Regions from separate parts of the Pseudofrankia saprophytica genome, predicted to be linked through region 4. Evidence: riboswitches for the same ligand, from Rfam matches in the RefSeq annotation. Region 4 holds a riboswitch; each other region holds the start of a gene.

Region 1 (7,508 bases), 870 kb from region 4:
CTGATGGTCGACGGTTCGGTCGGCGAGGGACTGCGCATCGAGGTCCGCAACCAGACCGGCCCGTCCGCGGCCCCCGAGTCGGCCGGGCGGTCCGAGCCAACCGGCGGAGCGGGGCTGGTCGGGCTGGCTGAGCGGGCGGCCCTGGCCGGCGGGGCGCTTCGGCACGAGGTGACCGCGGACGGTGAGTTTCGCGTGTGTGCCTGGCTGTCATGGACGCCGGTCGAGAACGCCGGAACCATCAGCGGAACCACCGCAGGAACGATCACCGGAACCCGGTCGGCGCGCGAACCGGGCGGGAGCGGCGGATGACCGATCCACGGCAGACTGCTCCGCCTGGCGCGACCGGCGGGCCGGCCGCACCCGTGCGGGTACTGGTCGTCGACGATGACCCGCTGGTACGGGCGGCGCTGGCCATGGTGTTCGGCGGTGGGGATGAAGTCGCGCTCGTCGGCGAGGCGGGCGACGGCGACGAGGTGCTGGCCGCGGTCGAGGCGCACGGCCCGGACGTGGTGCTCATGGACATCCGGATGCCGAGGGTCGACGGCCTGGCCGCGACGGAGGCGTTGCGCGCCCGGGCGGACCCGCCCGAGGTCCTCGTCCTGACCACGTTCGACACGGACGAGCATGTGCTGCGGGCGCTGCGGGCCGGCGCGAGCGGATTCCTGCTCAAGGACACCCCGCCGGCCGAGATCATCCGTGCCATCCGGCGGGTCGCGGCCGGAGACCCGATCCTGTCGCCCGCGGTGCTCCGCCGCCTCATGGCGCACGCCGCCGCGTCCTCGGCGGCCACCCCCGCGGCGGCCACCGACTCCACGGGCGCGTCGCCGCCGGCCTTCACGCCAGGCGCGTCGGCCGCGCCGCGCGCGTCGGCGGAGGTCTGGCGCGCCCGCACCCTGCTCGACCAGCTCAGCGAGCGGGAACGCGAAGTGGCGCTCGCGGTCGGGCGCGGGCTGTCCAACGCCCAGATCGCCGCCGAGCTCTATATGAGCGTCGCGACCGTCAAGTCCTACGTCTCGAAGCTGTTTGTACGCCTCGGTCTCGACAACCGCGTACAGATCGCTTTGCTCGTCCATGACGCCCACCTCGACGCCGGATAGCCGCTTCCACGGGATCAACGGAGGCGGAATCAACTGAGGTCGTCGAGCCATAGCCCAATGGCCGTAGGCGGTGGCCGGGTGGCTGGCACAGCCTGGCGGCATGAGCTATCGAGTGGACGTTCAGCGGCTCACGGTCCGCTGTCGGGGTGGCGGTTCGGCGCCACCGGCGCTGGATGATGCCTCGTTCTCCGTGGAGCCGGGCCGCGTCTGCGGCCTCTTCGGCCGGGAAGGGGCCGGGAAGTCGACGCTGCTCGCCTGCCTGGCCGCCTACCGGCGCCCGTCCGCCGGGACGGTGCGCGTCGACGGTGACGACCCCTACGAGAACGCGCGGCTGATGAACGGGATCAGCCTGGTCGACGGCCGGGGCGGGATCGGGGTCGACGAGTCGACGACTGTCCGCGAGGTGCTGGAGATCGTCGCCCTGCTGCGTCCCCGCTGGGACCAGGCCTTCGCGGACACGCTGCTCGACCGGTTCGAGGTGGCCGCCGGCGCGAAGGTCGGTCAACTGGCCCGGGGCCGACGGGCGGCGCTGGCGGTGACGATGGGGCTGGCCACCAGGGCGCCACTGACGATGGTCGACGAGGCGCATCTGGAGCTGGAGCCCGCGCACCAGTCGACCTTCCAGGAGGAGCTGCGCGCCGACCAGGCCGCCCATCCGCGGACGGTCATCCTCGCCGGTGCCACGGTGGGGGAGCAGGGCGCCGAGGGCATCCGCGGCGTGGATGATGACGGAGGCCTGCTCGACGACGTCGTTCTCCTCGGCCGCGGGCGGGTGCTGGCCGCGGTGCGGGCCGCCGACCTGCGCGGCCTCGGCCGAGAGCTGACCGGCGATGCCGATGCCGTCGCCGCCCTCGTCCACACCCTGACCGGCGATGCCACGGCCGACGAGGCAACGGCAACGGCCACGGCCACGGCCGACGAGGCAACGGCCGGCGATGCCCTGATCGGCGATGCCCTGATGAGGGACGCCCTGACCGGTGAGGCCGTGGCCGTGGTGGCCGACCGCCGGCTGGGCCGGCTCCGCTCGGTCGTGCTCGCCGGCCAGGTGCCCCCCGACGCGCTCAGCGCGGCGGACCGCGCCGGGATCAGCGTCAGCCCGGTGGGGCTGCGCAGGCTCGTCACCTGCCTTACCGATGACCGGCTCCGGTCCGGCGACCACCGGGAGCGCACCTCATGACGGAAGCAGCCAAGGCGGAAGCAGCCGAGACGGATGCCGCCGGCCGTCCCCCGGCCGTCCCGGCGGCCGCGGCGGCCGCGGTCGTGACCTCGGCCCGGACCGCGAACCGGGAAGGGCCGCCGCCGCTGGCGAACGTCGCCGCGATCACCACGGCCGGCACCATGATCTGGATCGGCCTGCTGTGGCTGGTCGTCGCCGCCGGTTTCGGCATCGTGCTGGGCGTCGTCGCCGCGGTGGGTTCGTCCGACCACAGCCTCTGGCAGCACGGGTTTTCGGGCTGGCAGCGGTTCATACCGTTCGCCGCCGGCCTGTCGATGACGTCGGCCTTCGCGCCGATGCTGGTCGGCAACGGCGTCACCCGGGCCCGGCTCGCCACGGCGGCCACCGTGACCCTCGTCGTCGTCGCGGTGGCCGGTGGCCTGTTCGTCGCGCTTGGCTATGGCGCGGAGAGGCTCGCCTTCGACGCGCTCGGCTGGCGCCATGAGCTGTCCGACGGCCGGCGGCTCTCGGGCGGCGGATACGTCCGGGCGGGCGTCGCCTATGCGGCGCTGTTCGCCTGCTACTTCGCCTCTGGATGGCTGATCGGTGTCGCACGCGGAGTCCTCGGTCGGGATGGGTTCGCGCCGCTGGTCGTTCCGGCTCTGATTCCGGCGGTCGTCGCCGAGCTCCTGCTCCGGTCCGAGGTCACCGGCCTGCCGTTCGCCGGCCGCCTTGGTCTGGATCGCCTGCCCCAGCCGTCGCTCACGCTCGGCCTGCTCGCGGCGCTGACCGCCACCGCCCTCGCCACGTGGGTGGCCCATGCCGCCAGCCGGCACATCACCCTGCCCATCGGCGGCGGCCCACGTTAGGGGGCGGTCGCGGTCCCAATGCCCGGCCATACCGGGGACAATTCGGCCATCCGGATGAACCCTCCGATGGCGGTCCGGCACACTGGGCCGCATGGGTGTAGGGGAGCCCTCCGGGGAGTTCTCGGGCCAAAGCCAGCCGACGGGCTGGAACCAGGGCTACCCGCCAATGGGCCAATATCAGCAGCAGTACCCACCAACCGGTCAGTACCAGCAGCATCCGCCAACAGGCCCGTACCAGGGCTACCCGCCGCCGGGCCAGTACCAGCAGCCGCCGGGCGAGTACCAGCAGGGCCAGTACCAGCAGCAGTATCCGCCGGCCGGCGGATACCAGTGGGCTCCGCCGGAAGGGCAGGTCCCGCCAGCCGGCCAGAACCCCTGGTACCCGCCGCCGGGCGGCCACCAGCCATCGCCCCGTCGGCGACCCTGGCTGGTGCCGGTGCTGGTCGTCGGTGGATTGGTCCTCGTCGCCGGCGTCGTCCTCGGCGTGCTGAGACTGGTCAACCATGACGGGGGCGGGAGCGGAACCGGGACCACGGTGCCGAGCGCCTTCCTCGGAACCTGGTACGGCACGCACGGTGGCTCCGAGATGTCCCTGGAGCTCAAGGACGGCAAGGTGGGTGACGTCGTCGGCGCGACGACGTACCCGGGCGCCTGCACCGAGACGGTGACCCTGATCGAGGTCGGTGACGGCTCGTCGATCCGCGTGCACGAGGCGGTGCAGCCGGGCGACACCGAATGCACCGACGAGGACATCACCCTGACGCTCCAGGGATCGGGTTCGTTGAGCCTGCGCTATGAGTCGTACGCGGAGGGTGACCCGGACGGGACGGTCGTCATGACGCGGGCCGGCGGCGGCAGAGCGGCCTGAGAGCGACCTGACCGACCAGGGGCCGGAGCGGACGTAGGCCGCGACAAGCGGAACCGCCCTGACCTCGACAGGAGGGAGAGATCAGGGCGGTTCCGGGGCTCCCGCGTCCGGTGGGGGGAAGAGACGCGGGAGGGTCTTGCTGGTCGGCGTTGACTAGCCGAACAGCGCCTTGTGGGTCTGCGGACCGACGACGCCGTCGACCAGCAGGCCGTGGGCGGCCTGGTAGGCGCGCACGACGCTGGAGGTCTGCGGGCCGAAGTAGCCGTCGACCGCGACCACGTGGCCAAGGCTCCCGAGCTTCTGCTGCAACTGGCGGACCGCGTCCAGGTAGACGCTGTGGTTCGCCGCCTGCGACAGGTACCAGGCGTTCGCCGGGATCGCGGGCGCGGCCTTGGCCAGGGCGGCCGGGGCGGCGGAGACCGTCCCGCTGCCGACCGCGTTCGCGGCGGCATAGCCACGCGACAGGTAGTTCCGGTAGGCGCCGGTGGTGTAGGTGGTCCAGGCGCTTGGGCCGGAGCCCTTGCAAACCTGGGTGGCGGCCCACGCGTTGGTCGCCGGGTCGTAGAGGTTGCGGCTCCCGACCCAGCCGGAATGCGCCCGCATGTTGATCTGCCACAGGCCGCGCGAGTCCTCGCCGACGGTGGCGTGCGCGTAGGCGTTGCCGCCGGACTCGGCCAGCGCGATCGCGACCCAGGTCGCGAGGCTGACGCGGCAGCTGTCCAGGCCCGCGGAATGCGCGTAGGCGGCGATCTGGGAGTCCGAGACGCTGGACGCGGCACTGGCCGGAGCGGCGCCGGCGAAGACGGCGGCGCCGGCGGTGGCGGTTACGACGCCGGCGGCGACAACAGCCGAACTGCGGCGGCGGAAAGCACTCTGCTTGCGATGACGACCCTTGAGCATTCTGCGAAAATCTTTCCCGCACGCCTGTGAGGTTAGCTGTCGGGTTCGGGCCGGGAAGCCCGGCCGGCTATTTTTGGGCGCGCTGAAAAGCGCCTTTGAATGGCCGACTTAACCCCAAGGGCTCGCGCTGGGTGGCGCGAGCCCGGAGGAACGTGGTTCCCCCATTTCTGCCCTGGCGATGTTCTCGGAGGGGGCACCGATCCGGGGGCAGAACTCGGCGTCCGGATCGCTGCTTGCTGCGAGCGGAGCAACCGTAACTAGCTACCGGGTGTAGTCACAAGCGGGCGAACTGGGCAGATGTCCGGCAAGGCTGTCACGCTGCGTGTAAAGCCCTGTGGCAACGCGCTTGTCAACAACTAGCTGTGACCAGCGTCACATCAATTGTTGCAAAATTCGGGGAACAAGGAGCCGTTGTCGCGCGAATCAATGTCGCTCAACGGTTTCCAACAGCCACCCTTACCGAATGATGCTTATCGCGAGCGACGCAGATCTGATGCGCCGCGTAATATCCCGCCGAACTTCCCTCCGATCGAGCAATCGCCCGTCACGACGTGTTCCAGCCGTTGGGAAGCCGTGGTCGAGGTCACATCGGGTGACGACTGCCCGTCGGCTGTCGAGGCCGGTCGGGAGATCCGAACTCGTGAACAGGGCGTGAACTGTCGAGGGGAATCCTGACGCCGGTACGTACCGATTGAGTATGTTTGGTCCGAAAAATCGCCTCCGCACCGAAGCCGATGCGGAGGGTAGTCGATCCGCGGGTTGGAGCGTTGTCCAGGTGTTCGAAACCACCGCGGACAACCTGGGCACGTTCTTCTCGGCCGCGGCGCTGGTGGTGTCGCTCGCCGTCTGGTTGATCGACCGCTATGTCCGTCAGCGCCGGATCGTCAGCTACCGGGTCCACCTGAACACCAAGATTGACGTGAGCCCGCGGTCGGCCGCCGACGTCGCGGACCTGGAGCTGCGGCGGCGCACCGACGGAGAGCCCGTTCCCGGCGCGAGCCTGACCCTCGTGCGGGTGAAGAACGCAGGCCGTCTCGACGTGGACGCGGTGGACATCGTCCGCCCGCTCACGTTCACCTTCCCAAGGCGATCGGCCATGGGCGTCGAGGTGGTCGAGCCCAGCCCGGTGGAACTGCGCGATGTGATCATGAATGCCCGCTGGCCGGACCACCCGGGCCGCGTCCCGGGGCCGTTCATGGAAGGCGACAGGGTCGAGCTGCCGCCCATGGACCTGAACGAGGGCGTCCGGTTCAAGCTCCTCGTGCTGCTGTCCGGCGACGGCAACGAGGTGCACGCCCGCGGCTACATCCGCGGCGGCAAGTTCGAACGCGACACCAACCGCCGCCGCAATCGCGGGCTCGTCCTGGGCGGGCTCTCGTTGCTCCTCGCCGGCCTGCTGATCGGCCTGGTGATCGTCAACTCCCGTTCGGACCCGAGCGAGAGCACGGTCCGCTGCCTACGCGGTCAGCTGCAGATCGAGGGTTCGACGGCGTTTGCTCCGGTGGTCAAGCTCATCGCCGACGAGTACCACAAGACCTGCGGTGACGCGGACATCGCGGTTGTCGCGAACGGCAGCATCAGCGGGCTGCGGGCCGTGGCGAACACGGGCGCCAACGACCCGAAGACGGCGGCCGCCAGGCTCGCGATGTCCGACGGCCCGGCCTCCGGCGATTTCGGTTCACTGGTCGCGCGGCCCGTCTCGGTGGTCGTCTTCTCCCTGCTCGTGAACGACTCGGCCGGGATCCACGGTCTCACCGTCGACCAGGTCCAGTCCGTCTACGACGGTCGGGTCACCAACTGGAAGGACGTCGGCGGCAACGACGCGCCGATACGCCTGATCTCTCGCGGCTCCGAGTCCGGCACTCGCGGGGCGTTCGAGCGCCGGGTGCTGGGCACCCAGGAGCCCCCGGTCTCCTCGAACGACTGCTTCACCAAGGACCGTGACCCGAACGCGGCCACCACCCGGTGCGAGTTCAGCAGCGAGGCAAGCCTGCTCGACCAGATCTCCCGCACCCCGGGCGCGCTCGGCTACGCGGAACGCGGCGCCGCCGCCACCTACCCGAAGATCAACGAGATTGCGTTGAACGGCTGGACCCCAGACATCAGCACGGTCGAACGCGGCGACTACCCGTTCTGGGAGGTCGAGTACCTCTACACATACGGCACCCCGCCCGGTGACAGCCTGCTGTCGGCCTTCCTGGAGTACGTCAGCACGGACACGGCGAAGAACCTGCTCCGCGGCGAGGGCTTCACGCCATGCGTCGACCGCGACAAGAACCTGATGGCTACCCTCTGCGCCACCCGGCGCTGAGCCACCAGCACCCAACCACCAGCACCCAACCCCAACCACCAGCACCCAACCGCCAGCCACGAGCCGCCAGCGCACGGCCGCCTGCCTGGCCGCCCGGGCGGGCGCCGGTCGTCAGGGCTGGAAGCGGTAGCCCATGCCCGGCTCGGTCAGGAGGTGGCGGGGGCGGGCCGGGTCGTCCTCGAGCTTCTGGCGCAGGCGGTTGAGGTAGGTGCGCAGGTAGTGGGTCTCGGTCTCGTACCGCACGCCCCAGACCTCGGTGAGCAGCTGGCGCTGGGTGACGAGCTTGCCGGGGTGGCTGAGCAGCACC
Region 2 (7,508 bases), 2.7 Mb from region 4:
CGTCCTTCCCGTCCTTGCCGTCTTTCCCGTCCCTCCCGATGCAGTCCCTGTTGTCCTTGTCCTTGTCGTTCAGGATTCCGTTGTCCTTCTTATCGCCGTTGCCGTCGTCCAAGGCCTGCGCGATCCCGAGGCCGGGCCCACCGATAGTGAGGATGAGGCTCGCGGCGCCGGACAATCCCAGCAAGGCCGCACTACGTCCCAGGCCCTTCATCAGGTCCCCTCTCTCGCAGATTGTGACCGTCACATGACTGCGAGCGCCACCATAGCTACTCCGTGGCCGAATCCTGAGCAGCCCGCATGGGCGTGGTGGGTCTCAGGTGACTGGTCCCCAGAATGAACGCGAGGTTCGGGCCGCTGGCGGTAGTTGCCTGCGGCGCCGGGGTCCGTCACGTTCCCGCCGGTTTACTCCGAAGCATTTCTCGCGATCCCGGCCGGCTTCTCCGGAATTCGGGACCACGGCGTTGGCCCAGATTGTCGCCCCCGGGCCGGCTGTCCCATTTTCCGGTAGCGTCCGGCGCGCCGTTGATTCACATCCGGATACGGCGTCAGTAGCACGGAGAACCGGCTTCGGCGCCTTAGCATCCCGGCCGTCGGGTTCCGGTCGTGCGGGAGGGTGCGGGCGTCGTGGGCGGTGCGTCAAAGCGCGGCGGACGGTCAGCTGGTTCGCGGACGGTCGCGGCGGGCGGTACGCCCGGACGGGCAGGTCTCCAGCCAGCTGGCCGCGGCGCGAGGCGCGAGCCGGCGGCCGGCTCCGGGCTTCCGCCGAACCAGCGGAACCAGCCGAACCAGCGCGTCTCCGCGGGCGAGGGCGGGCGGGCGGGGGCACCCGGCACCGCGCGCGGCCGGCAGGAACCCGCCGTCGGCCGCGCGGACGGGCTGGAGTCGCTCGAGGGCCCGGCCGAGCCCGCCCGCCTGGGCCCGGCCGGGCCCAGGCCAACCGTTCGTGCCGGCCGCCGTGGCGGCTCCTCGCCCGCCGCGCCGTTCGCGGGGCCCACCGCCGCGCCGGCCACCGGGCCGCCGGCGGGGCCTTCGGGCCGTTCCGGGCGCAGGGCCAGGCTGACCTGGCCGCTGGTGATGGCCGGGCTGGCGCTGGTGGTTCTCAGCGGGTACCGGCTGGCCGCGCCCGAGTTGTCGGCTGTCGAGGCGCCGGCGGCGGGCCGGGTGCTGCCGGCCCCGGTCGTCGCGACGAGCGGCGCGACGGTCTCCGGGCCGCCGCCGGCCACGGCGAGTCCGGTGCCGATGGTTGCGCCGCCGGTGGTGGCCGACCCGGTGCGGCTGCGGATCCCGGCGATCGCGGTGGACGCGCCCGTCGTCGGCCTCGGGCTGACCCCGCAGGGTGCCATCGACGTGCCGACCCAGTGGGGCGATGTGGGCTGGTACGACCCGGGAGTCGCCCCGGGCGCGGTGGGCCCGGCGGTGCTCGTCGGCCACTACGACTCGAAGAAGGGGCCGGCCGTCTTCTACCGGCTGCGCAGTCTGCTGCCGGGGGACCAGATGACCGTCGTCGGCGGTTCCGGGGCGAGCGTCACGTTCGTCGTCGACCGGGCGGAGACCGTGTCCAAGGCGACGTTCCCGACGCAGCGGGTCTACGGCCCGGTCACCCGCCCGGAGATCCGGATCATCACCTGCGACGGCGGCTTCGACGAGCACACGCACCACTATCTGGACAACCTCGTCGTGTACGGCCACGCCATCCCCACGCCGGTCGCCCCACCCGCGCCGGTCGCCCCACCCGCCCAGGGTTCCCCGGCCGCGCCGCTCGGTGTCGCTCCCGCGGCCGTGCCGCCGCCCACGGGCGTCCCGTCGGCCGCGTCGCCCCCTGGGGGCCCGCCCACGCCGCCAGCGACCACCTCCGCGGCCGTGGCGCCCACCGCGTCCACGAGCGCGGCGGGCGGATCCCCGCCGGCCGGGACGGCGCTGCCCCCGCCGGCCTCGTCCGCGTCCGTCGGGCCGTCCGCCGCCGTCACGCCGCGCCCATCCGGCTGACGGCGCCGCCCCCGCCGCGCCTCCTTCGTTCTTCGCCGGCCTGTCCGCCGTCCGCGTCGGTCGTCCGCTGCCTGTCCGCCGGTGTCGGGCTGATCGTGATGCCGCGGTCGCGGCGGCCGGTCGCACCGGTAGACAAGATAGTCAACGCTGTTGACGCGCCGACCCCGGCTTGGTGATCTTCGTCGGGCGGCGGCTCTTTGGTGTAGGGCGTGTGGGGAAGAGCCTGCCCCCACGGGGTGATCGCGGGGTGTGGCGATGTCGCGGCGGCGCACGTCTGTTTCGCCCCGCTCGCCCGCTAGGGACTTTGGTCTCTAGCGCGCATCGGGACTAAAGTCCCGGCGGCCCTGGGCTGGGCGTCGCCTGATGGTCGATTTCTCTCAGTCGACGCAACGAGACATCAACCACTGCGCCCGCGCTGGCGTGGAGTCGCCGGTCTTCGCGCCGTGCCGACGCCGGTTACTCCTGGCCAGGGCGCATGTGCAGAACAGACCGGAACGAGGTGGACATCTCATCGAAACGCGCGGCCGGGTGTCCAATTGTTGTGTTTATGGTGGTTGGAGGCCCCGCTGGGGGATCGACTATGGTCAGCGGTGCAACATTCTTCACCTAAGGCAACAAACCGCCAGGCCAAACGCCGAGTCCTGCCCCTGGTCTGACGTCCCCTCCGACACGCCGGGGCAGGAGCGGGGGACCCAACGTCCACCGGGCAACGCCGACATTCGGCCGCGCCCTCGGGGTGAAGCGGCCGCAAGGCGGCCGGGCAGCGTGAACCCTGCCCGAACCCGACAGCTGACCTCGCAGGCGTCAGGGAAGGACGCGCGTTGTCCCGTCGTGGCATGGCCTGGCTCCCGGACGACTGGGACGAGCTGGTGCGCGGTCGGCATCGCACGGACGGCGCTCCCAGCGGGGCCCGCCGGCGCAACGGCAACCAGCCCCGCCGGGTCAGCACGATCGCCGCGTTCACGACCGGCACGCTCGCCGTGTCCACCGCCGCGTTCGCCGCGACGGTCCCGTCCCAGGATTCGCCCTCGACGGTCGACACGAACCCGCAGAGCAACAGCACCACCTACGAGGCGAGTGCCCTGGGCGCGGCGCTCGGGGGCGGGGACGGCGAGGGCGGCTCCGGCGGCCTGGGCAGCGCCCTGGCCGGAGGTTCCGGCTCCGGCGGTCTCGCCGGGGCGCTGGCCGACTCCGGCCCGGTCTTCACGAACCTGGCGCTCACCGCGGACCACACCACCGTCCAGCCCAACGCCCCGGTCGTACTGACCGTCAAGGCGACGGAGGCGCTCGACGGCTCGCCGCTGGCCCGCCAGAAGGTGAAGATCGTCGTGGTGGACGGGCCGAAGTGGCAGGCCACCACCACTCTCACCACCGACGACCAGGGCCAGGCGAGCATCACCGCCCGGCTGCTGTCGACCACCACGCTCACCGCCGTGTTCGACGGCGGCAGCTCGCTGCGGCCCTCGGTGGCCGGCGCGACCACGATCACGATCCAGCAGCGCAGGGCCTCGGACTACCTCGACACGGGCGTCCCGTCCGTCATCCCGGGCAGCTCCATCGGCGAGAAGGCCGTCTACCTCGCCTCGCTGCAGAAGGGCAAGCCGTACGTCTACGGCTCCGAGGGCCCGTACTCGTTCGACTGCTCCGGCCTCGTCCAGTACGTCTTCAAGCAGCTGGGCCGCAACCTGCCGCGGACCGCCGAGGCGCAGTACTGGGCCACGTCGCACGTCGCCCAGTCGGGCAAGCAGCCCGGCGACCTGATCTTCTACGGCAGCCCGGGCAACATCTACCACGTCGGCATCTACGCCGGTAACGGCTACATGTGGGCCGCTCCGCAGACCGGTGGTGTGGTTTCCCTGCGCCCGATCTACAGCTCGACGTACCTCGTCGGCCGGGTCATGTGACGAAGGTGCGGCAGGCGCTCCGGGCCTGGCCGCGCCGCCGTCCGCCGGACGACTCGACCCCGGTCCGCCTGGACCGGGGTTCTTCATGTTCCGTTTCCGTCGGCGGCCAGGCCCGCCCCTCGTCCGCCCTCGCCGCGCTCAGGCGCATGGTCATCGACTAGCGTCTTGCTTTCAGGGGATGCGCCGGTCCTGAAGGCCGCGCCGCGGTACGCGCGTGCCCGACCCGGGCAGGACGTTTCCGCGTCGCCAAGTGCCCGTAATCTTGCTGGCAGGCCGCCGCTGAGGGGAGGAAATGCCGCATGACGAGCGCCGCCGCCCCCAGCGACCGGATCTGGACGATCCCGAACCTGCTGTCAGCGCTGCGCCTGCTCGGCGTACCCGTCTTCCTGTGGCTCGTGCTCGGCCCGCACGCCGACTGGGTGGCGCTGGGCATCCTGGTCTTCGCCGGCATCAGCGACTATCTCGACGGCCGGCTCGCGCGGGCCCTGGGTCAGACCAGCCGCCTCGGCATCCTGCTCGACCCACTCGCCGACCGGCTCTACATCCTCGCCACCATCGTCGCCCTCGCCGTCCGGGGGATCATTCCCTGGTGGCTGTTCGCGGCGATCGTCGGCCGCGACGTGTTCATCACCCTGCTGCTCATCCCGATGCGCCGGCTGGGCCTGGGTACCGCGCTGCCGGTGCACTACCTGGGCAAGGCGGCCACCTTCAACCTGCTCTACGCGTTCCCGCTGCTGCTGCTCTCCGACGGCCACGGGGCGGTGTCGACCGTGGTCCGCCCGCTCGGCTGGGCGTTCGCGATCTGGGGGGTGGCGCTGTACTGGTGGGCCGGGCTGCTCTACGCCTTCCAGGTCGCCGGTATCGCGCGGGCCCGCCGGCAGGCCGCCCGGGGGCGGCCGGCCCCGGCGGGGGGCTCGCCGTGAGAGCCGTGGTGATGGCTGGCGGGGAGGGCACCCGGCTGCGGCCGCTGACCGCGAACGCGCCCAAGCCGCTGCTCCCGGTCGTCAACCGGCCGATCATGGAGCACGTCCTTCGGCTGCTCAAGCGGCACGGCTTCGACGAGACGGTGGTGACCGTCCAGTTCCTCGCCGCCATGGTGCGCACCTACTTCGGCGACGGCGACGAGCTCGGCATGCACCTGTCGTACGCCACCGAGTCGACGCCGCTGGGGACGGCGGGCAGCGTCAAGAACGCCGAGGCGGCGCTGCGCGACGAGCAGTTCCTGGTGATCAGTGGCGACGCGCTGACCGACATCGACCTGACCGAGCTCGTCGCCGAGCACCGCAAGAACGGCGCCCTGGTCACCGTCGCCCTCAAGTCGGTGCCCAACCCACTGGAGTTCGGCATCGTCATCGCCGGTGAGGACGGCCGGATCTCCCGTTTCCTGGAGAAGCCGACCTGGGGCCAGGTGTTCTCCGACACCGTCAACACCGGCATCTACGTCATGGAGCCAGAGGTGTTCGACCACGTCCCGGCCGGCGAGCCGGTCGACTGGTCCGCCGACGTCTTCCCCCGCCTGGTCGCCGCCGGCGCTCCCGTGTTCGGGCACGTCGTGTCCGGCTACTGGGAGGACGTCGGCACGATCGCGAGCTTCCAGCGTGTCCAGGCCGACGTGCTCAACCAGCAGGTCGACGTCGAGATCGGCGGGTTCGAGGTGTCACCCGGGGTGTGGGTCGGCGAGGACGCCGACGTCCATCCGGACGCGGTGCTCAAGGGACCGCTCGTCGTCGGCGACTACTCCAAGGTCGAGGCCGGCGCGGAGCTGCGCGAGTTCACCGTCGTCGGCAGCAACGTCGTCATCAAGCAGGGTGCCTTCCTGCATCGCGCGATCGTCGGCGACAACGCGCTCATCGGCCCCCGGACCAACCTGCGCGGCTGCGTCATCGGGAAGGGCACCGACGTGCGCCGTGCCGCCCGGGTCGAGGAGGGCGCCGTCGTCGCCGAGGCCTGCGTCGTGGAGGAGGAGGCGTTCATCTCCCACGACGTACGGGTGTACCCGTACAAGACGATCGAGGCCGGCGCCGTCGTCAACACCTCGGTCATCTGGGAGTCACGCGGTCAGCGGTCGCTGTTCGGCCCCCGCGGCGTCTCCGGCCTGATCAACGCCGAGATCACCCCGGAGCTGGCCGTCCGGCTCGCCGCCGCATACGCGACCACGCTGCGCAAGGGCGCGACCGTCACCACCGCCCGCGACGGCTCCCGGGCCGCCCGGGCGCTCAAGCGTGCGGTGATCAGCGCGCTCACCACCAGCGCGATCAACGTCCGTGACCTGGAGGTCGCGGCGATGCCGGTCGCCCGGTTCGACGTGCGCACCTCCGACGCGGCCGGCGGGATCATGCTGCGCACCACCGAGGGCGACCCCGAGCGCATCGACATCGTCTTCCTCGACGCCGACGGGGACGACCTGTCGCCCGCCATGCAGCGCAAGGTGGACCGGGTGTTCTCCCGCCAGGAGTTCCGCCGCGCCTTCGCCGGCGAGATCGGTGACCTGCGGCTGCCGGCGCGCACCGCCGACCGCTACACCCAGGACCTGCTCGACCAGGTCGACACCTCCGGCGTCACCGAGGCCGACCTGAAGGTCGTCCTGGACCCGTCGGGTGGCGCCGCCTCGCTGGTGCTCCCGACCCTGCTCGGCCGGCTCGGCGTCGACGTGCTGACCGTCAACAACCGCCTCGACGACACCGTCACCACCCACTCCGAGGCGCAGCGCCGCCGGGCCGTCGAGCGGCTCGGCGAGCTGGTGGCGAGCTCGCGGGCGGCCTTCGGGGTCCGCTTCGACCAGGTGGGGGAGCGGATCACCATCGTCGACGAGCGGGGCGACCTGATCGACGACGACCGGGCGCTGCTGGTCTTCCTCGACCTGGTCGCCGCCGAGAACCGGGGCATGGAGGTGGCCGTGCCGGTGACGACGACGCTCGTCGCCGACCAGGTCACCCAGTTCCACGGGCTGACGGTGCGGCGAACCTCGCTGTCGGCCGCCGACCTGCCCCGGGTGGCGCGGGACCCGCGGGTGGTGTTCGCCGCCGACGGGCGGGGCGGGTTCGTCGTGCCCGAGTTCGGCGCGGCGCTCGACGGGCTGGCGGCGTTCGTCCGGCTGCTCTCGCTGGTGGCGCGGACCCGGCTGACCCTGTCCGCGATCGACGCGCGGATCCCGCCGGTCGCGGTCGTGCGCCGCGCGGTGCCGACGCCGTGGGCGGCCAAGGGGACCGTGATGCGTCGGGTGGTCGAGTCGGTCGACGTGGCCGCCGGACACGTCATCGACACGACTGACGGGGTGCGGGTGGTACGCCCGGACGGGGCGTGGGTGCTGGTGCTGCCCGACCCGGCCGAGGCGGTCACGCACCTGTGGGCAGAGGCCGGGGACCGGGACGAGGCCCGCGCCCTGCTGCGCCGCTGGGCCGCCGTCGTCGAGGCCTCCCCGCCGATTCCCTTCGGCTAGTTCCGGAGGCGGAGGTTCGGCCTGGTTCCGGCTCGGGGGAGGAATCGACGCTGACCCCGGCAGTCGGGCTGGCGTGGCGCGCGGGGTCTTGGTTGGTGGTGGCTGATGGTCGGGGGAGGAATCGCCGGGCCTCGGCGGTCGGGCTGGCGTTGGTGTGGCGAGGGCCCCGGCGGTGAGAG
Region 3 (7,508 bases), 1.6 Mb from region 4:
TGCTGCGCGACACCCACGCGGGCGGGCATCTATGGAACGACTTGATCGGCTGGAAGGGTGATCCGCATCTCAGCCCGTTCCACCTCGCCAGCTACGTGTTCATCGGCGGCGGCTTCTGGCTGATCGCCGCTGCGTGGCGGGTGCTGCACGAGGCAGCCCGGACCGACAAGCTGGCCGTCACCGGCCCCTACGCCCGGGTCCGGCATCCCCAATACGACGGTCTCCTTCTCGTCATGGTCGGCTTCCTGCTGCAGTGGCCGACCATCCCCACACTGGTCATGTTCCCGATCCTGGTCGCCGTCTATGTTCGGCTGGCCCGTAGCGAGGAACGGGAGGTGGCCGCGCGGTTCGGCGAACGCTGGTCGGCCTATGCCGCGTCTACTCCGGGGTTCCTGCCACGGCGCCGTCACGGCGACACGGGCACTGGCGACGCCGAGGGCACCGGCCCTGACACCGGTGGGCGCGCGGACGCCGGCCGGACCTTCACCGGGCCTGACGTCACGGATGCCGACGCTGCCGCAGGCCGGCGCGGTGGCGGCGGGTCCGCGGCGCGGGCACCCGCCCGTGGCGACGATCACATCTCTCGCCGGGTAGAAGCCGGGCACCGCCCGTTCTGAGTAGCGCGAGGACGCACCCTCGGCGGCTCCGGCCAGGCTGTGCCGCGGACCGGTCCGTGACCTGCGTCGCCTCCTCCTGGTCGGCAAGCAGGCCGATTGGTGGCCTGGTGTCCGGAAGCAGCGCGGCTCAGGCTGGGAAACAAGGACGACCCGGGCTGGAAGGGTTGTGAGCGGTGAGGAATGATCTGTCGGCCTTGCAGCATCCCCGGTTCGCCCGGTCCTACCCACGGATGAGCGCCGAGTCCGACCGGCGTGGCTCGGCCGCCCACCGCGACCGCCTGCTCGCCGGACTCGCAGGCCGGGTGCTGGAGATCGGGGCCGGCCACGGGCCGAACTTTGCCCACTATCCGCCGGAGGTGCGCGAGGTGGTGGCGGTCGAGCCCGAAGACCAGCTGCGCGGACTCGCCAGCCAGGCCGCGGCGGACGCCCCCGTGCCGGTGCGCGTGATCGCCGGCCAGGCGGGTGCGCTTCCCGGGTGCGACGGAGAGTTCGATGCCGTGGTGGTCTCGCTGGTGCTCTGCTCGGTCCCCGACCCAACCAGTGCGCTGGCCGAGGTCCGCCGGGTGCTTCGGCCGGGTGGGCAGTTGCGGTTCTACGAACACGTGCGGTCCGAGCATCGACTGCGAGGGCTGGCCGAAGATCTCATCACGCCGCTGTGGGCGAAGGGCGGTGGTGGCTGCCACCCGAACCGCCGGACGGCCGAGGCCATTCGCGCCGCCGGCTTCGCCGTCGAGGAGATCGCCCGGTTCACCTTCCGACCCCTGCGGTTCCTTCCGTCGACCGCCCACATCCTCGGCCGCGCCCAGCGGCCACTCGACGACACAGCCGCAGGCCACCAGGCGCAGTAGACCGGGTACGAGGCCGGATGACCGCATCGTGAGGACCGATCGCCGACGCGTCCTTGCTCGGATGCCGCCGCGGGTGCCCGCGGGCCGGACGGTGGGACCGGCCCACGGGCACCCGTCTGGTCCTACCGCACCCTGCCGACGTAGTAGGACGAGGTCCAGATGGCCTCGAGCTTGACCACGTCACCGCTCTTCGGCGCGACCCAGATCTTTCCGTCGCCGGCGTAGATGCCCTCGTGGTAGATCGACCCCGGCTCGCCGAAGAAGATCAGATCCCCTGGCTGTTCGGAGCCGCGCGAGATCCGGGTCGTCGCCGCGAACTGCTGGTCGGTGGTGCGGGGCAGCGTGATGCCGAGCTGCTTGTAGACGTACTGCACCAGCCCCGAGCAGTCGAAGTCGTACGGCCCCTCCGCCCCGTACACATATGGCTTGCCGGCCTGTAGTGATGCCAGGTACACCGCCTTCTCCCCGATCGTCGTCGCGCCGGTGGGCGCGTCGGCGATGGTCTCGCCCGCGGGCCCGCGGGCGGCGGCCGGGGCGGCGGTCGCGGGCGGCGCGGGGCGGACGCGGACGACCGCGGCGTCGGAGGTCGCGGCGTCCAGCTCCGGGCCGCCCGCGAATGTCGCCCTGATCTGGGTGGTCGTCAGGACCCGCGCCGCGTAGCTGGCGTAGCCGCCCGCGTCCGTGCGTAGTGCTTTGAACGTCGTCCAGCCGGTCGGGAACAGTGCCTGGACGAGGATGTCCTGGTCCGCGAGGGCACCGCCGCCTCGGGTGGTGAGCCGGAAGCCGACCTCGACCGGCTCGTCGGCGTTCACCGTGACGTCGGGGACGGCCGGCGTCAGCGAGACCGCCGTGCGCACGTGGAGAGAGACCGGCAGGGCCGACCCGGAGGTGGAGGCCGCAGCGGGAGTCGTCTCGGTGCCCAAGGCCGCGCCCAGGGAGTTCGCGGTGATCCTGTGCGCTCCGGTGTCCGTGTCCGCTGCGCCGGGGCCGAGAGAGCCAGCCAGTGCCACCCCGGACACGGCCACGGTGCCCGTGGTGATCACCGCGAAGGTGGCGCGGCTCGAAGTCCGAGCCAGCAGCGTCCCCGAGCGGGCGCGGGCGCGGTGACGACCGCGCCGGGCCGTGGCGGGACTCCGTTCGGACGTTTGTGGTTCGCGTGCCTGCACGTGAAACCTTTCCCAGACGCCTGCGAGGTGAGCTGTCGGGTTCGGGCTGGGAGCCCGGCCGGCCGTGTCGAACACGCCCGGCTTCACCCCAAGGGCGCCGCCGGAGGGATGCGGCGCCCGGTGGAACGTGGTTCCCCCGCTCCTGCCCCGGCTGCGTCGGAGGGGTATCGCCGGACCGGGGGCAGGACTCGGCGTTCGGTCCGACGGCGATAGCGGGCACAGCCTAACAACTACACGCCATAGTAGGTCGCGTGGGGTGGATGGCACCGGCCGCGGCCATCGGAACTGCTCGGACCACAAACCCCCGCAGCCGACAGCCGCCGGACGTCGGTCCGAGGTCCCTTGGTGTTTTCGTGAGCGCTTCCCCCGATGGCGGCCGATCCGCCCGGTCGACGGCCGCCGAGCCGTGACACCATCGCAACGTCCGGAGACGCGCTCCGGCACACTCCGCATGGGCGGGCGGGTGATGGAGGCGGAATGGAGCTGTTCGGCGACCTCGAGGCCGAGGTGATGGACCGGATGTGGGCACGCGTGGAAGCCGCCACCGTGCGCGACATCCTGGAGGAGCTGCAGCAGGCCCGTCCCCTCGCCTACACCACGGTCATGACCGTGATGGATCGGCTCTTCCAGAAGGGCTGGCTCACCCGGGAGCGGGTCGGCCGCGGGTACGTCTATGCCACGACGCTCACGCGCAGCGAATACACCGCCCGGCAGCTGAACGAGGTGCTGTCCGGCACCGACAACCCGGGGATGGCGCTGCTGCACTTCGTCCGGTCGATGGACGCCGCCGAGGCCGAGGCGCTGGGCGACGCGCTGCGCTGGCGGGCCCAGGAGAAGGGCACCGGCTGACGTGGCGGCCCCGCTGCTGACCGGCTACATCCTGATCATGCTGTTCCTCGCGCCGCGGCTGCTGCGCGCCGCCGGCTGGACCCGCAGGGCGCCGAGGCTGGGCATCGGCGTCTGGATCGCCGCGTGCCTGTCCGCGGTCGCCGCGGTCTGCCTCGCCGGCGCCCTGCTGGTCGTGCCACTGCTGACCGTCGGCCACGCGATCATCTCGCTGGTCATGGCGTGCGGCATCTCGCTGCACCACATCTCCCGCACCGCTGTGTCGCTGGCCATGGACGCAGCTGGAATCGGTGTCCTGGCGGTCATCGCGGCGCGCATCATGTACGCGACGGCGGCCGTCGCATGGCCGCAGCGGCGGTTGCGGCGCCGGCACGCCGCCGCGTTGCGGATGGTCGGCCGTCGCCACCCCGCCCGCGGCGACATCCTCGTCGTCGAACACCCCGTCCCGGCTGTCTACTGCCTGCCCGCGCGGCGCCGCCTCGTCGTCGTCTCCGAGGGCGCCCTCTCGCTGCTGGACCCGCCGTTGCTGGACGCCGTGATCGCCCACGAGCACGCCCACCTGCGTGGCCACCATTACCTGATCACCACCGTCACGGCGGTACTGGCCCGCGCTTTCCCCCGACTGCCGCTGTTCACCGTCGCTGACGACGAGGTACGCCGCCTGGTCGAGATGGCCGCCGACGACAGCGCCGCCCGCCGCACCACCCCACGTACCGTCGCCTGCGCCCTGTTGGACCTGGTCGCCGGCCAGGTACCTGCGCCCGCGCTCGGGATGGCCGGCGTCGGTGCCGCCGAACGAGTGCGCCGTCTGCTCGCCCCCAGCCGTCCCCTCAGCCTGGCCGCGCGCTACCTCGCCGCCGCCGGCGCCGCCGCGTTGCTACTCCTGCCGGTCGCCGTGCCGACGGTGCCAGCCCTCGTCGACGACGCGACCCACTGTCCTCCGGCCACCACCGCGGCGGACGTCGCGGCACGCTCCGCGCGCTGATCTCGCAGCCTGGAACGAGCACGCAAACGAGCATTGATAGCCGGCGACCTGGACAGGGCTGCCTTGATGCGGTCGGCCAGCTTCTGCTCGTCTGCTGGGCCACGCCGGCCTGCGCGTTCGACGGCGGTGGCGAGAGACGACCGACAGGTCAGGGCGCCATCGTGCCGCCGGGCTGGTTGATTCCGGTCTCGTAGGCGAAGATCACTGCCTGGATTCGGTCGCGGAGGCCGAGCTTGGCCAGGAGCCGCTTGGCGTGGGTGCGGACGGTGGACTCCTCGACCACCAGGCAGTTCGCGATCTCGCGGTTGGACAGACCCCGCGCCATCAGCTCGAGGACCTCGCGTTCGCGGCGGGTGAGCTCGGCGAGCTCCCGCGTCCCAGCCAGCTCCGGGACGGGTTGCCGGGCCATCCTGTCGATCACCCGCCGGGTCACCGACGGTGACAGCAGCGCGTCGCCGGCCGCGATGGTATGCACCGCGGCGATGAGCTCCTCGGGGCGGGTGCGCTTCAGCAGGAAGCCTGAGGCGCCGGCGCGCACGGCTCCGAACACGTAGTCGTCCTGCTCGAAGGTGGTCAGGATGAGCACCCGGGTCTCCGGCACGCCGCGCGTCAGTTCGCGGGTAGCAGCGATGCCGTCCAGGTCGGGCATCCGTACATCCATGAGCACGACCTCGGGCCGGTGCTGTCGCGCCAGGGAGACGGCCGCGCGGCCAGTGGCGGCCTCGCCGACGACGGCGATCGTCGGGTCGACGGTGAGCAGCTCCACCAGGCCGGCGCGCATGAGGTGGTCGTCGTCCGCGATGACGATCCTGGTCATGCGGCGCGCCCGGTGCGCGGAAGCCGCGCCTCGACGCGGAACTCGCCACCGTGCTGCCGGGCCGTCAGCGTGCCGCCGAGCAGGCTGGCGCGTTCGCGCATGCCGGCGATGCCGTGGCCGCCCGCGCCCGCGCCGGCGTTCGCGGGGACGGGGTTGGTGACCGTCAGCGCGAGGCCGGCCGAGTATGCGTCGATCGTGACGGCCACGGAACCGGCGCCGTGCCGCGCGGCGTTGGTCAGGGACTCCTGCAGGATGCGGTACGCCGCCTGATCGACCGCCGTGACCAGGACGTCCGGATCACCTTGGCGGGATACGGATACCCGCAGGCCGGCGGCTCGGTGCTGGGCGACGAGTGTGTCCACCGAGGCCAGACCGACCGGCGACTCGACCGCGAGATCGCCCGTCTCGTTCGCTTCACCGGCGCGCAGCGAGCCGACGATCTGGTCGATGTCGGCCGCCGTCTGGCGGGCGACCGACTCGATGTCGGCCAGCGTGGCCAGCGCGCGCCGTGGGTCGTTGCGCAGCCGCGCCGCCCCGGCGCGTACCGCGATCACGTTCAACGCGTGTCCCGCCGAGTCGTGCAGGTCGCGGGCGATGCGGGTTCGTTCCTCGGCGACGGCGAGCCGCAGGTTCGCCGTCGCCGACTCGGCCGCCCGGTGCGCGCGCTCGTGCAAAGCTTCGATCTGCTGGCGTCGCAGCCGGGCGCGCTCGCCGGCGAGCCACGCCGCGGCGCAGGCCAGGACAGTATGGCCCAGGTCCACCGCCACCCAGCCGCTGGCGGCGATCGTGACCGCGAGGTAGGCGGTGAGCAGCCCCGCGACCGTAAGCGTCGTGCGCCGCGACCATGCGGCGGTGTCCCTGCCGCCGGCCAGGAGGTAGAGCGCGACGGCGGGCCCGATCGGCGGCCACAGCGCCTGGCCACGCGCGGCGAGGCCCAACGCCACGACAGTGCTGGTCGTAAAGGTGCCGAGCGGTGCGATCCGCCACCCGGCAATCGGGAGGCTCGAGGCAGCCAGCAGGACCAGGTCGGTCATCTCGAAGCGGTCGCCGTGGGACAGCCCGACCAACCAGCCACTGAATACCCCCGCCGCGATCGCCGCGTCGAGGAGACGAGGACGACGCCGTCGGGCCGGCGCCGTCGCCGCCCGGGAGACGAAGAGAGTGAAGGGATGGTGCGGGATCGCCGCGGTCGCCACGCCGCGAGCGTAGCCCGCGCGAGCTGCGTTCGGATCCCCCCACGGGGGGACACTGGTGGACGACCCGGGGACGGTGGAGATCCACCTCATGGGTGTTCTGCGCGTCGGCGGACGGACCTAGCGTCGCCGGGGTGCTGACCTTGCCTCCGACGACGTCCGCGACCGCCTCCGGGTTCGCGGATCGTCCCGTCCTCCATCTCGCGGTCATCGGCGTCGTCGTGATCGCGGTCGTGGTTGTCCTCGTCGTCCGCCGAGGGCGCTCATGAACGGCACGCCACCGGTCGTGGCCGTCGAAGGGCTGACCAAGCGGTACGACGGCCAAGCCGTCGTCGAGGACCTGACCTTCCACCTCGACCGCGGCCAGATCACCGGGTTCCTCGGACCCAACGGGGCCGGCAAGTCGACCACACTGCGACTCCTGCTGGGCCTTGCGTCGCCGTCCAGCGGCACCGCCCGCGTCCTCGGCAAGCCCTATGCCGACCTCGGGGATCCGGCGCGCACGGTAGGCGCCGTGCTGGAGTCCAACGACTTCCACCCCGCCCGGTCGGGTCGCGACCACCTCAGGGTGCTCGCGCTGGCGTCCGGTATCGGACGTGCCCGCGTCGATGAGGCGCTGGAGACCGTCGAGCTGACGGCCGCCAGCAGCAGGGCGGTGAGGACCTACTCACTCGGGATGCGCCAACGGCTCGGGCTCGCGGCCGCGCTGCTCGGCAACCCCGAGCTGCTCGTCCTCGACGAGCCCATCAACGGGCTGGACCCCGCCGGCGTGCACTGGCTACGCGCATTCCTGCGGAGCTACGCCGATCAGGGCGGCACCGTGCTCGTCTCCAGCCACGTGCTCGCCGAGGTCGCCCAGACAGTCGACCGCGCCCTCATCATCAGCCGGGGCAGGCTGGTCGCCGACCGGCCGATCAGTGACTTCGCCCAGGACGGTCAGACCTTGGAAACGGCCTATCTCGCCCTTACCGCGGTGGTGGCGCCATGAGGCGGCAGCTACGCTCCGAGTTCGCCAAACTCACCAGCACACCGGCAC
Region 4 (7,508 bases):
GGTTCGCGACTGTTCCGGCGGTGGCGCCAGCCACTCGCTGACGCCGCCCGACCGGCACGCCGGCCGGCGGCCACGCGATCATGATGAGGCTCGCGCGGCCTTCGACTCTGTGGCCGGCGCGACGGCACGGCGGCGAGGCAGCGACCGTCGTCGCCGCCAGATCCCCTCGCCCCACCGACCAACCGGCGGGCCAAGGCCGCACGCCTCCGACTGGCGGCCGGAGACGGGGTGGGAAAGGGGTCCCGTCGCCAGCGTGGGCAGCGGTCGGTGGGGGCCGATCGCGGCGAGGTTCCAGTGGCGGCGGGTCGACTGACCTCGCGGGGCCGGCCCGGGAGGGAGGATCCGGGCGGGTGGCCCAGGCCGAGGCTCCTGCCCGGGATCGGTGTCAGCCGATCCCCGGGAGTTCCGTCAACGACGGGCAATGGCAAAGCCCCGCGTGACGGGAGGCCTCGGCGAGAAGGTCAGCCGGGCGGTGACGCCTGACGGCTCAGGCGAAGGTGGCGGCCCAGGTCCTCTGGCCGACGACGCCGTCGACGGCCAGGCCCTTGGCCCGCTGCAGCGCGCGGGCGGCCTCGGCCGAACGCGGCCCGTAGTGCCCGTCGGCGGCGAGGGAATAGCCGATCTTGTTCATCTGGGCCTGCCAGGACTGGACGTCGGCGCGGTACTGGCCGGCCAGTGCCGTCGTGAAGGGCAGGTGCGCCGTGGTCGAGGAGATCGGCTGGGCCACGAGAGGCGCTCTGGGGGCCGACCGGGAGGCCTGGCCGGCGCCGGCGGAGCTCGCGCCCGGGGCGAGCTGGTCCGGACCCATCCCGCGGCCGCATTCCGGCCACTGGCCAAAGCCGGAGCGCTGCGCCAGCCGCAGCGCCGCCTCGTCCTGAACCGCCGGTGGCGCGGCACTCGGCAGCCCCGAATATCCGAGGCTCTGCCACGTCCTCACGGAGAACTGGTACGCGCCGTAGTATCCGTTGCCGGTATTGATGGAATAGTTTCCGCCCGACTCGCACTGGCGCAGTTCTGCCCAGGTGGAAGAGGCGTTCGCGGGTGTCGCGACGGCGAGTGTGCCGCCCACGGCCGCGGCGATGACGGGAACTGCCGCGAGGGACTTGCGTAGCCGGCGTGCCGGGGACGTGACGGCTCGCCGGGGTTCCCGGGAATTCCGGGGAGAAACCTGGCGGATCGGCCCCGCCGATTCGCCAGCTCGGGGGCTGACGGAGACGCGCACGCTCGTGGTGCCGTCTGGCGGACATTCGGCCACCGGCGGAACGAAACGACCGCCGGGCATGCGATGTCGACCAGGGGTACTTGATTCGGACATGCGTGATTGCCCTTCCCCACGCCTGCGAGGTGAGCTGTCGGGTTCGGGCTGGAAAGAGATTGCCCGGCCACGCGACATTTTCGGCTGTTGGGTTGACGCGCTCGGTTCGGCGCGTCAACGAGCACAGCGAAAGTCGGTCGGCTTCACCCCTAGGACGCCTGTTGAGGGCGAGGCTGGCGTGGCGCGCTTTTTGGCCACGCAGGCCGTCGCACTATTGAGCCTTTTCCGTCACCACTTCGGCTCCACGGGTCTCGTCGGTCCGATCAGGTTGGTGGAAAAGGCCGCTGCCCAGGATCTCTGGATCAGGCGTCCGGATTCGGTTCCCCCGTTCCTGCCGCTGGTTCAAAACTCGCCGGGCGGGGGCAGGATTCGGCGTGCCGCCCGTTGGGTGCCTGTCCTGTCGCCAGGCACGGCGAAGACCATAACCACATTCCTCGGCGTGGCGGCAAGCATTGAAATAGGCACGTGAAGAAGGCCACACCGGCGTGTCGCTGCTTGAAATGTGCCCGAAACGATGTTATCGCGCGCGTACGCGCGCTCATCTTTCCTACCCGGCTCCGCGGGCGGCGTTTTCTTGCTCTGCGTCGAGGATCTGCTAGCTGGCGGTTTCGTCCCACAAGGGGCCGGACCGTCCGAGCAGAGGGCCACACGCGGGTCTGGTTCCGTCCGCGTGTCGCGTCGAAAAATAAATCTACCATTCTGCCGTCCGAAGGGCACCTTCGATGCTTGCTCGGGCGAAATGCGATCCTCGCTACACCCGCCCCGAATCACCCGGTTCGTGCGCAGATGGTAGTCGAATGAGTGCTCATGGTTGACCATCGACAGATTCGACCCCTGTGGCGCACTGGCCAGGCGTGTCCGGTCGTGGTCCGCTTTCGGTGGCGCTAAGTAGTCCACTGTGCAACGGCGAGTAGTCAGTAGTGATGCTGACCGCTTTGCCCACCCACGGGTGGACCCGCCGCTCTGGTGGACCTGCCCGTCCGGTAGGCCCGCCCGTCCGGGTGGACCCGCCCGAACGGGCGATGGACCGGCCGGGGACAGCAAACGACCCGGGGCCGCCAAGTTGGCGACCCCGGGCCGAAGATCCGACGCCGAGCTAAATCTGGCTGGTGCCCCGGATCGGATGGATCTTGGTTTGGTGACGTTCAGCGGCAGGTGACCGCGCGGCGCGGAGGCGCGCCTCGCGGAGGCCCGGCCCACGAGCGAAGCGAAGTGGGCCGGGCCGCAGCGAGGTCGCCGGAGCGCCGTGCCCGGACGGAGCGAACCAAACTAAAGAGCCTGGCCGGCGCTGCGCAGGTCCTCGCAGGCCTGCGCGACCCGCTTGGCCATGTTCGCCTCGGCGGCCTTGCCCCAGGTGCGGGGGTCGTAGGACTTCTTGACGCCGACCTCGCCGTCGATCTTCAGGACGCCGTCGTAGTTCTTGAACATGTGGTCCGCCACCGGCCGGGTGAACGCGTACTGGGCGTCGGTGTCCACGTTCATCTTGACGACGCCGTAGTCCAGCGCCTCGCGGATCTCGGAGAGCTCCGAGCCGCTGCCGCCGTGGAAGACCAGGTTGAACGGCTTCGCGTCGGCGCCGAGCCCCAGCTTGGCGGCCACGTACTGCTGGCCGTCGCGCAGGATCGTCGGGCGTAGCTTGACGTTGCCCGGCTTGTAGACGCCGTGCACGTTGCCGAAGGTGGCCGCCAGCATGTACCGGCCCTTGTCGCCGGTGCCGAGCACCTCGGCGGTGCGCCACATGTCCTCGGGCGTGGTGTAGAGCTTCTCGTCGATCGCGCCGACGACCCCGTCCTCCTCGCCGCCGACGACGCCGATCTCCACCTCGAGCACGATGTTCGCGGCCTTGCAGTCGGCGAGCAGCTCCTCGGCGAGCTTGAGGTTCTCCTCCAGCGGCACCGCGGAACCGTCCCACATGTGCGACTGGAACAGCGGGTCGCGGCCGGCCTTCACCCGCTCCCTGGAGATGGCGACGAGCGGGCGCATGTAGGTGTCGAGCTTGTCCGCCGGGCAGTGGTCGGTGTGCAGGGCGATCTGCACCGGGTAGGCCTTGGCGACGTGGTGCGCGAACTCGGCCAGGGCCTCCGCGCCGAGCACCATGTTCTTGACGGTCGACCCGGACAGGTACTCGGCTCCCCCCGTGGACACCTGGAGGATTCCGTCGCTGCCCGCCTCGGCGAAGCCGCGCAGCGCGGCGTTCAGCGTCTGTGACGAGGTGACGTTGATGGCTGGGTAGGCGAAGGCGTTCGCCTTCGCCCGGTCGAGCATCTCGGCGTAGACGTCTGGGGTCGCGATGGGCATCGAAAGCTCCTGTCAAAGGCGTCGGGCCACCGAGCGGGCGGACGCGGCCGGGTTCGCCCGCCGGCGGCCGTCGCCCGCCGGCGGACCGGGCAGGGGTGGACGGCGCGCGCCGGGGTGTGCCGGGACCGCGCGTTGTGGGCTGTGTTGCGCGAAGGGTATGACGCGAGGCGGCTGTGAGGGAGCCCGTTGCCGCCGACATCGCCCGCGCCACTGGGACTCGTGACTACTTACCCTTCGATCCGTCATCTTCGCAGCGGCCGCGCCGATCGGGTATCACGGCGCGCGCCGCGAAGCGTCCGGCGACGGGTGCGCTCGGCGCCCCGTCAGACTGATGGCATGGATGTCGACCGTCTATCCGGCCTGACCCTGTATCTGACCGTCTTCGCGATCGTCTTCCTTGAGAGCGGCGTGCCGATCGGGTTCTGGCTGCCGGGAGACGCGATGTTGCTGGCGGCCGGGCTGCTGGCGGCGGATCCGACACACCGGGTGTCGCTGCCGCTACTTGCTGCCGGCGTGACCGTGATGGCGGTCGTGGGGGTCTGCGTGGGCTATGTGACCGGGTGGCGGCTCGGCCGGCCCTGGCTGGAACGTCGACACAAAAAGCTGCTTGACCGCACCGAGGAGTTCTACGGACGTTTCGGCCCGGTGACGCTGGTAGCGGCCCGATTCGTGCCTTGGGCGCGCACCTTCGCCCCGATCCTGGCGGGCGCGGTGCGGATGCCGTGGTCGCGCTTCCTGCTGGCGGCCGTGGTCGGCGCGGTGATCTGGGGTACCGGGCTGACCGCGCTGGGCTACGCGGCGGCGTCGGTGCCCGGGCTGAAGGAGTCGACTCCGTGGCTCGCGCCGTCCGTCGTGGTCGTCTCGGTCCTGGCCGGCCTGTTCGGTGAGCTGCTGCGGCGCCAGGTGGCCCGGCGCCGCGCGACGGTGGCCGGAAGCCCAGAGGAAGAGGAGACCGGGGGCGAGGGCGGGGGCCTCGTGAAGGAGAAAAGGAAAGAGAAGGAAGAGGAGAGGAAAGAGGAGCCGGTCGGGCTCGCGCCCGTCGAGGGCGGCGGCCTGTCGTAGGCCCGGGAGGCAGTCGTAGGTTCTGGAGGCGGCAGGTGGGTGGCCGTCGTCCATGTGGTGTGCCGGGCGCCGTGCGTGCTGAGATCCGGGTGTGCTGTCATGCTGCATGCTGGGACGTGATCTGGACTCCGGCCGTGAGGACCGCGTGCCAGCAGGATCAGAACGGTCTCGTCCGCGAGGTCACGGTCAGGAGGGCTGACGTTGGCTCGGGTGGTGGTCACCGGCGCCGCCGGGTTCGTCGGCGGGGCGATTGCCCATGCCCTGCGTGGTCGCGGGGATGAGGTGGTCGCGCTCGACGTGGCCCGCGGCCCTGGCGTGCGCACCGCGGACGTGAGCCGGCCAGGCGACTGGGAGAAGGAGTTCGCCGGCGCGGACCTGGTGGTCCACGCCGCGGCGGCCGGCATGGGCGGGGTCGGCGAGCTGCCGCCGATCCGCGGTGGCCGACCGCTCGGCAGCGCGCGCATTCCGCTGGCCCGGATGCGCCAGGTCCTGCTCGGCGGGACGGCCACGGTGCTCGACGCCGCCGCCCGCGCCGAGGTGCGCCGGGTCGTGCACCTGTCCTGCGTGTCGGCGCTCGGCCCGGACATCGCCGACGGCATCGACGAGACCGCGCCCGTCGGGCTGACCGGCGACCCGCGGGCCGACACCCTGGCCGCCGCGGAGCAGTCGGTGAGCGCGGCGACGGCGTCCGGCCTGTCGGCCACCGTGCTGCGCCTCGGGGACGCCTATGGCCCGCGGGCCGGCCGGTGGACGGTCTGGCCGGTGCTGCTGCTGCGTTCGGGCCGGTTCGTCCTCCTCGACGGTGGCACCGGGTGGCTCAACCCCGTCCACATCGACGACGTGGTGGCGGCCGTGATCTCGGCCGCGGACTCGCCGCGGGCGGCCGGCGAGATTCTGCACGTGACCGGGCCGGGGCCGTGCACGGTCGCCGAGTTCGTCGGCTACTACAGCCGGATGCTGGATCTGCCCGCACCGCGCTCAGTGCCCGCCCGGATGTACGGCGCGCTGGATGAGGCCACCGTGGCCGTCGGGCGTCTGCGCGGCCGGGTCGAGTCGCACCGCGTCCCGCGGCCGGGCTCCGCCGCCGCGCTCGCCGAGGCTGGCCGAGGCAGCCAGCCCGCCGGCGTCGCTGGGGAGCCCACCGGGGACGCCGGCGGCGGCCAGGCGTCCGTCCCGTCGGCCGGCTCCGCGGCCCTGGGGATCGTGCGCGGTCTCGGCGCCCGGCTGGTCGCCGGGGTCGACCCGCGCGGCCGGATGGACCTGGGTCCGCTCAGCGTGGCGGACGTGACCAGGACCGGGAGGTGCTCGGGCGAGCGGATCACCGCGTTGACCGGCTGGGGCCCGCGGGTCGAGCTGGCCGACGGTATGAGCCGCACCGAGGCCTGGCTGCGTGACCGCGGCCTGCTGGGCGTCCGCGAGCCTTCCCGGCGCGGGTGAGCGTGGGTGGCGACGGGCCGACGCTGACGACGCCGCGGCTGCAGGCGTTGCCGGTGACGGTGTGGAACGCGGGCTATGTCGCCGAGGAGCTGGCGCGCAAGGTCGCGCTCGCGGCGCGCCCGGCTCCGGGGCTCGGAGTCGGAGGGCTGTTCGCCGGCCCGGACGCGCGCGGGACGACCGAGCCGGCGGCGTTGCGCCGCGAGCTGCGCCACCGGACGGGTGCCGGCCGCGCCGCGCTGACCTGGGTGGTCCGCGACCACGGCGGCGTCGCCGTCGGGCTGCTCGGCGCCGACACCCGGGCGCACCGTGCGGCGGTCGCGGTGGTGATCGGCCCGGACGAACGCCGGCGCGGATACGGCGCCGAGATCGTCCGGGCGTTGGCGACCTGGCTGGAGGCGTCTCTTCTCGCTCTGGTGGAGACCCGAGTGCGCGCCGACGACGCGGCATCCGAACGACTGGCGATGGCAACGTCCTTTCAGCCCACCAGGGTCGTGCTCACCACCGGCTGGCGACTGTGGTGCCGCCCGCCGTCCCGCTGATCGGGCCGAGCCGCCATTACGGGGCGTAGCGGCGTGCCGGACGCTCGCGGCCCGCTCGTACCCCTCGTTCCCGGGGTGTGCCGCACCGCGAGAAGCCCGGTTCCCTGCGTCATTGCCGCAGCTCAACGCGGCGTTTCCGGATTGTTCTTTGGCCTGCACATCGGCGGCATGCGCTGCTAGGTTGTCGGCTACCCGACAACGTTTGAGGTCTTGTTTCGTCGCCGATGCGTAGCTTCTGGCCACCTGTAGGGTGTCCCGGCTGTTCAGGCGGTGACGGCCTGAGGCACCATGGCAATGATGTCGCGACCGGACAAGGCTTCCACCGTCCGGATCGGGTATCCGCGTCGGCCAACACGGCGGCGTGTGTCCGGGAGGGGGAGCTCGACGGTCGGCGCGATGCGCCGGGGAGGTGCACCATGAGCGTGGATTCCCCACACCCGATCTCGTCGCAGATCCCACCAGCCGAGGTCACGTACGACCATCTGATCATTCCGCCGCACTGGCGGCGGCCGGACGAGTCCGTCCCCGGCGCGCCGAACTCACTCTTTCCGACTGTCGACGCGCCCCCGGCGCAGGCACAGCCGGCGAGTGGCCCGCACCTGACCGGCCCGCACACGGGGGCGATGACCGGTCCGCTGCTGGTCGGCACGACGGCGCGCGCGTTCGCCAAGCTCGACGACATGATCCGGCTGAGCTCCGAGGACAAGGCGGTGATCGACGCCCGCAGGGACGAGGCCGAGCGGGCCCTGCGCGCGATCTTCCCGCCACGCTGCGCGCTGCCGCTCGTCGGTGTCGCCACCATCGGCTCGGCCGGCCGGGACACGATGATCCGCCCGCTGGACGAGGTCGACATCTTC

The links. Region 4 has a riboswitch for cyclic di-AMP ahead of FRCN3DRAFT_RS0207300 (transglycosylase family protein). Riboswitches for the same ligand answer to the same signal wherever they lie in the genome.
Region 1: linked by a shared signal. The riboswitch ahead of FRCN3DRAFT_RS0203785 (peptidoglycan-binding protein) and the one ahead of FRCN3DRAFT_RS0207300 (transglycosylase family protein) in region 4 are both predicted to bind cyclic di-AMP.
Region 2: linked by a shared signal. The riboswitch ahead of FRCN3DRAFT_RS0218280 (C40 family peptidase) and the one ahead of FRCN3DRAFT_RS0207300 (transglycosylase family protein) in region 4 are both predicted to bind cyclic di-AMP.
Region 3: linked by a shared signal. The riboswitch ahead of FRCN3DRAFT_RS56170 (C40 family peptidase) and the one ahead of FRCN3DRAFT_RS0207300 (transglycosylase family protein) in region 4 are both predicted to bind cyclic di-AMP.

The regions. Positions count from the first base shown of each region.
Region 1 covers NZ_KI912266.1:855,583-863,090, reverse strand. The annotation lists gene FRCN3DRAFT_RS42485 (sensor histidine kinase) at 1-309, shown strand, start outside; gene FRCN3DRAFT_RS0203805 (response regulator transcription factor) at 306-1,097, shown strand; gene FRCN3DRAFT_RS0203800 (ATP-binding cassette domain-containing protein) at 1,198-2,274, shown strand; gene FRCN3DRAFT_RS0203795 (hypothetical protein) at 2,271-3,122, shown strand; gene FRCN3DRAFT_RS0203790 (hypothetical protein) at 3,214-3,990, shown strand; gene FRCN3DRAFT_RS0203785 (peptidoglycan-binding protein) at 4,144-4,890, opposite strand; cyclic di-AMP (ydaO/yuaA leader) riboswitch at 4,897-5,078, opposite strand; gene FRCN3DRAFT_RS0203780 (substrate-binding domain-containing protein) at 5,666-7,201, shown strand; gene FRCN3DRAFT_RS0203775 (response regulator) at 7,313-7,508, opposite strand, start outside.
Region 2 covers NZ_KI912266.1:4,377,897-4,385,404, forward strand. The annotation lists gene FRCN3DRAFT_RS0218270 (hypothetical protein) at 1-211, opposite strand, end outside; gene FRCN3DRAFT_RS49635 (class F sortase) at 625-1,986, shown strand; cyclic di-AMP (ydaO/yuaA leader) riboswitch at 2,609-2,804, shown strand; gene FRCN3DRAFT_RS0218280 (C40 family peptidase) at 2,823-3,890, shown strand; gene clsA (cardiolipin synthase ClsA) at 4,190-4,813, shown strand; gene FRCN3DRAFT_RS0218295 (mannose-1-phosphate guanyltransferase) at 4,825-7,329, shown strand.
Region 3 covers NZ_KI912266.1:3,305,953-3,313,460, forward strand. The annotation lists gene FRCN3DRAFT_RS44410 (methyltransferase family protein) at 1-617, shown strand, start outside; gene FRCN3DRAFT_RS0213770 (class I SAM-dependent methyltransferase) at 791-1,465, shown strand; gene FRCN3DRAFT_RS56170 (C40 family peptidase) at 1,588-2,322, opposite strand; gene FRCN3DRAFT_RS56175 (hypothetical protein) at 2,315-2,572, shown strand; cyclic di-AMP (ydaO/yuaA leader) riboswitch at 2,634-2,800, opposite strand; gene FRCN3DRAFT_RS0213780 (BlaI/MecI/CopY family transcriptional regulator) at 3,109-3,480, shown strand; gene FRCN3DRAFT_RS0213785 (M56 family metallopeptidase) at 3,482-4,462, shown strand; gene FRCN3DRAFT_RS0213790 (response regulator) at 4,611-5,279, opposite strand; gene FRCN3DRAFT_RS0213795 (sensor histidine kinase) at 5,276-6,475, opposite strand; gene FRCN3DRAFT_RS57105 (hypothetical protein) at 6,607-6,741, shown strand; gene FRCN3DRAFT_RS0213805 (ABC transporter ATP-binding protein) at 6,738-7,460, shown strand; gene FRCN3DRAFT_RS0213810 (ABC transporter permease) at 7,457-7,508, shown strand, end outside.
Region 4 covers NZ_KI912266.1:1,727,048-1,734,555, forward strand. The annotation lists gene FRCN3DRAFT_RS0207300 (transglycosylase family protein) at 488-1,177, opposite strand; cyclic di-AMP (ydaO/yuaA leader) riboswitch at 1,320-1,546, opposite strand; gene fbaA (class II fructose-bisphosphate aldolase) at 2,585-3,613, opposite strand; gene FRCN3DRAFT_RS43140 (DedA family protein) at 3,920-4,675, shown strand; gene FRCN3DRAFT_RS0207315 (NAD-dependent epimerase/dehydratase family protein) at 4,877-6,112, shown strand; gene FRCN3DRAFT_RS0207320 (GNAT family N-acetyltransferase) at 6,109-6,651, shown strand; gene FRCN3DRAFT_RS0207325 (nucleotidyltransferase domain-containing protein) at 7,068-7,508, shown strand, end outside.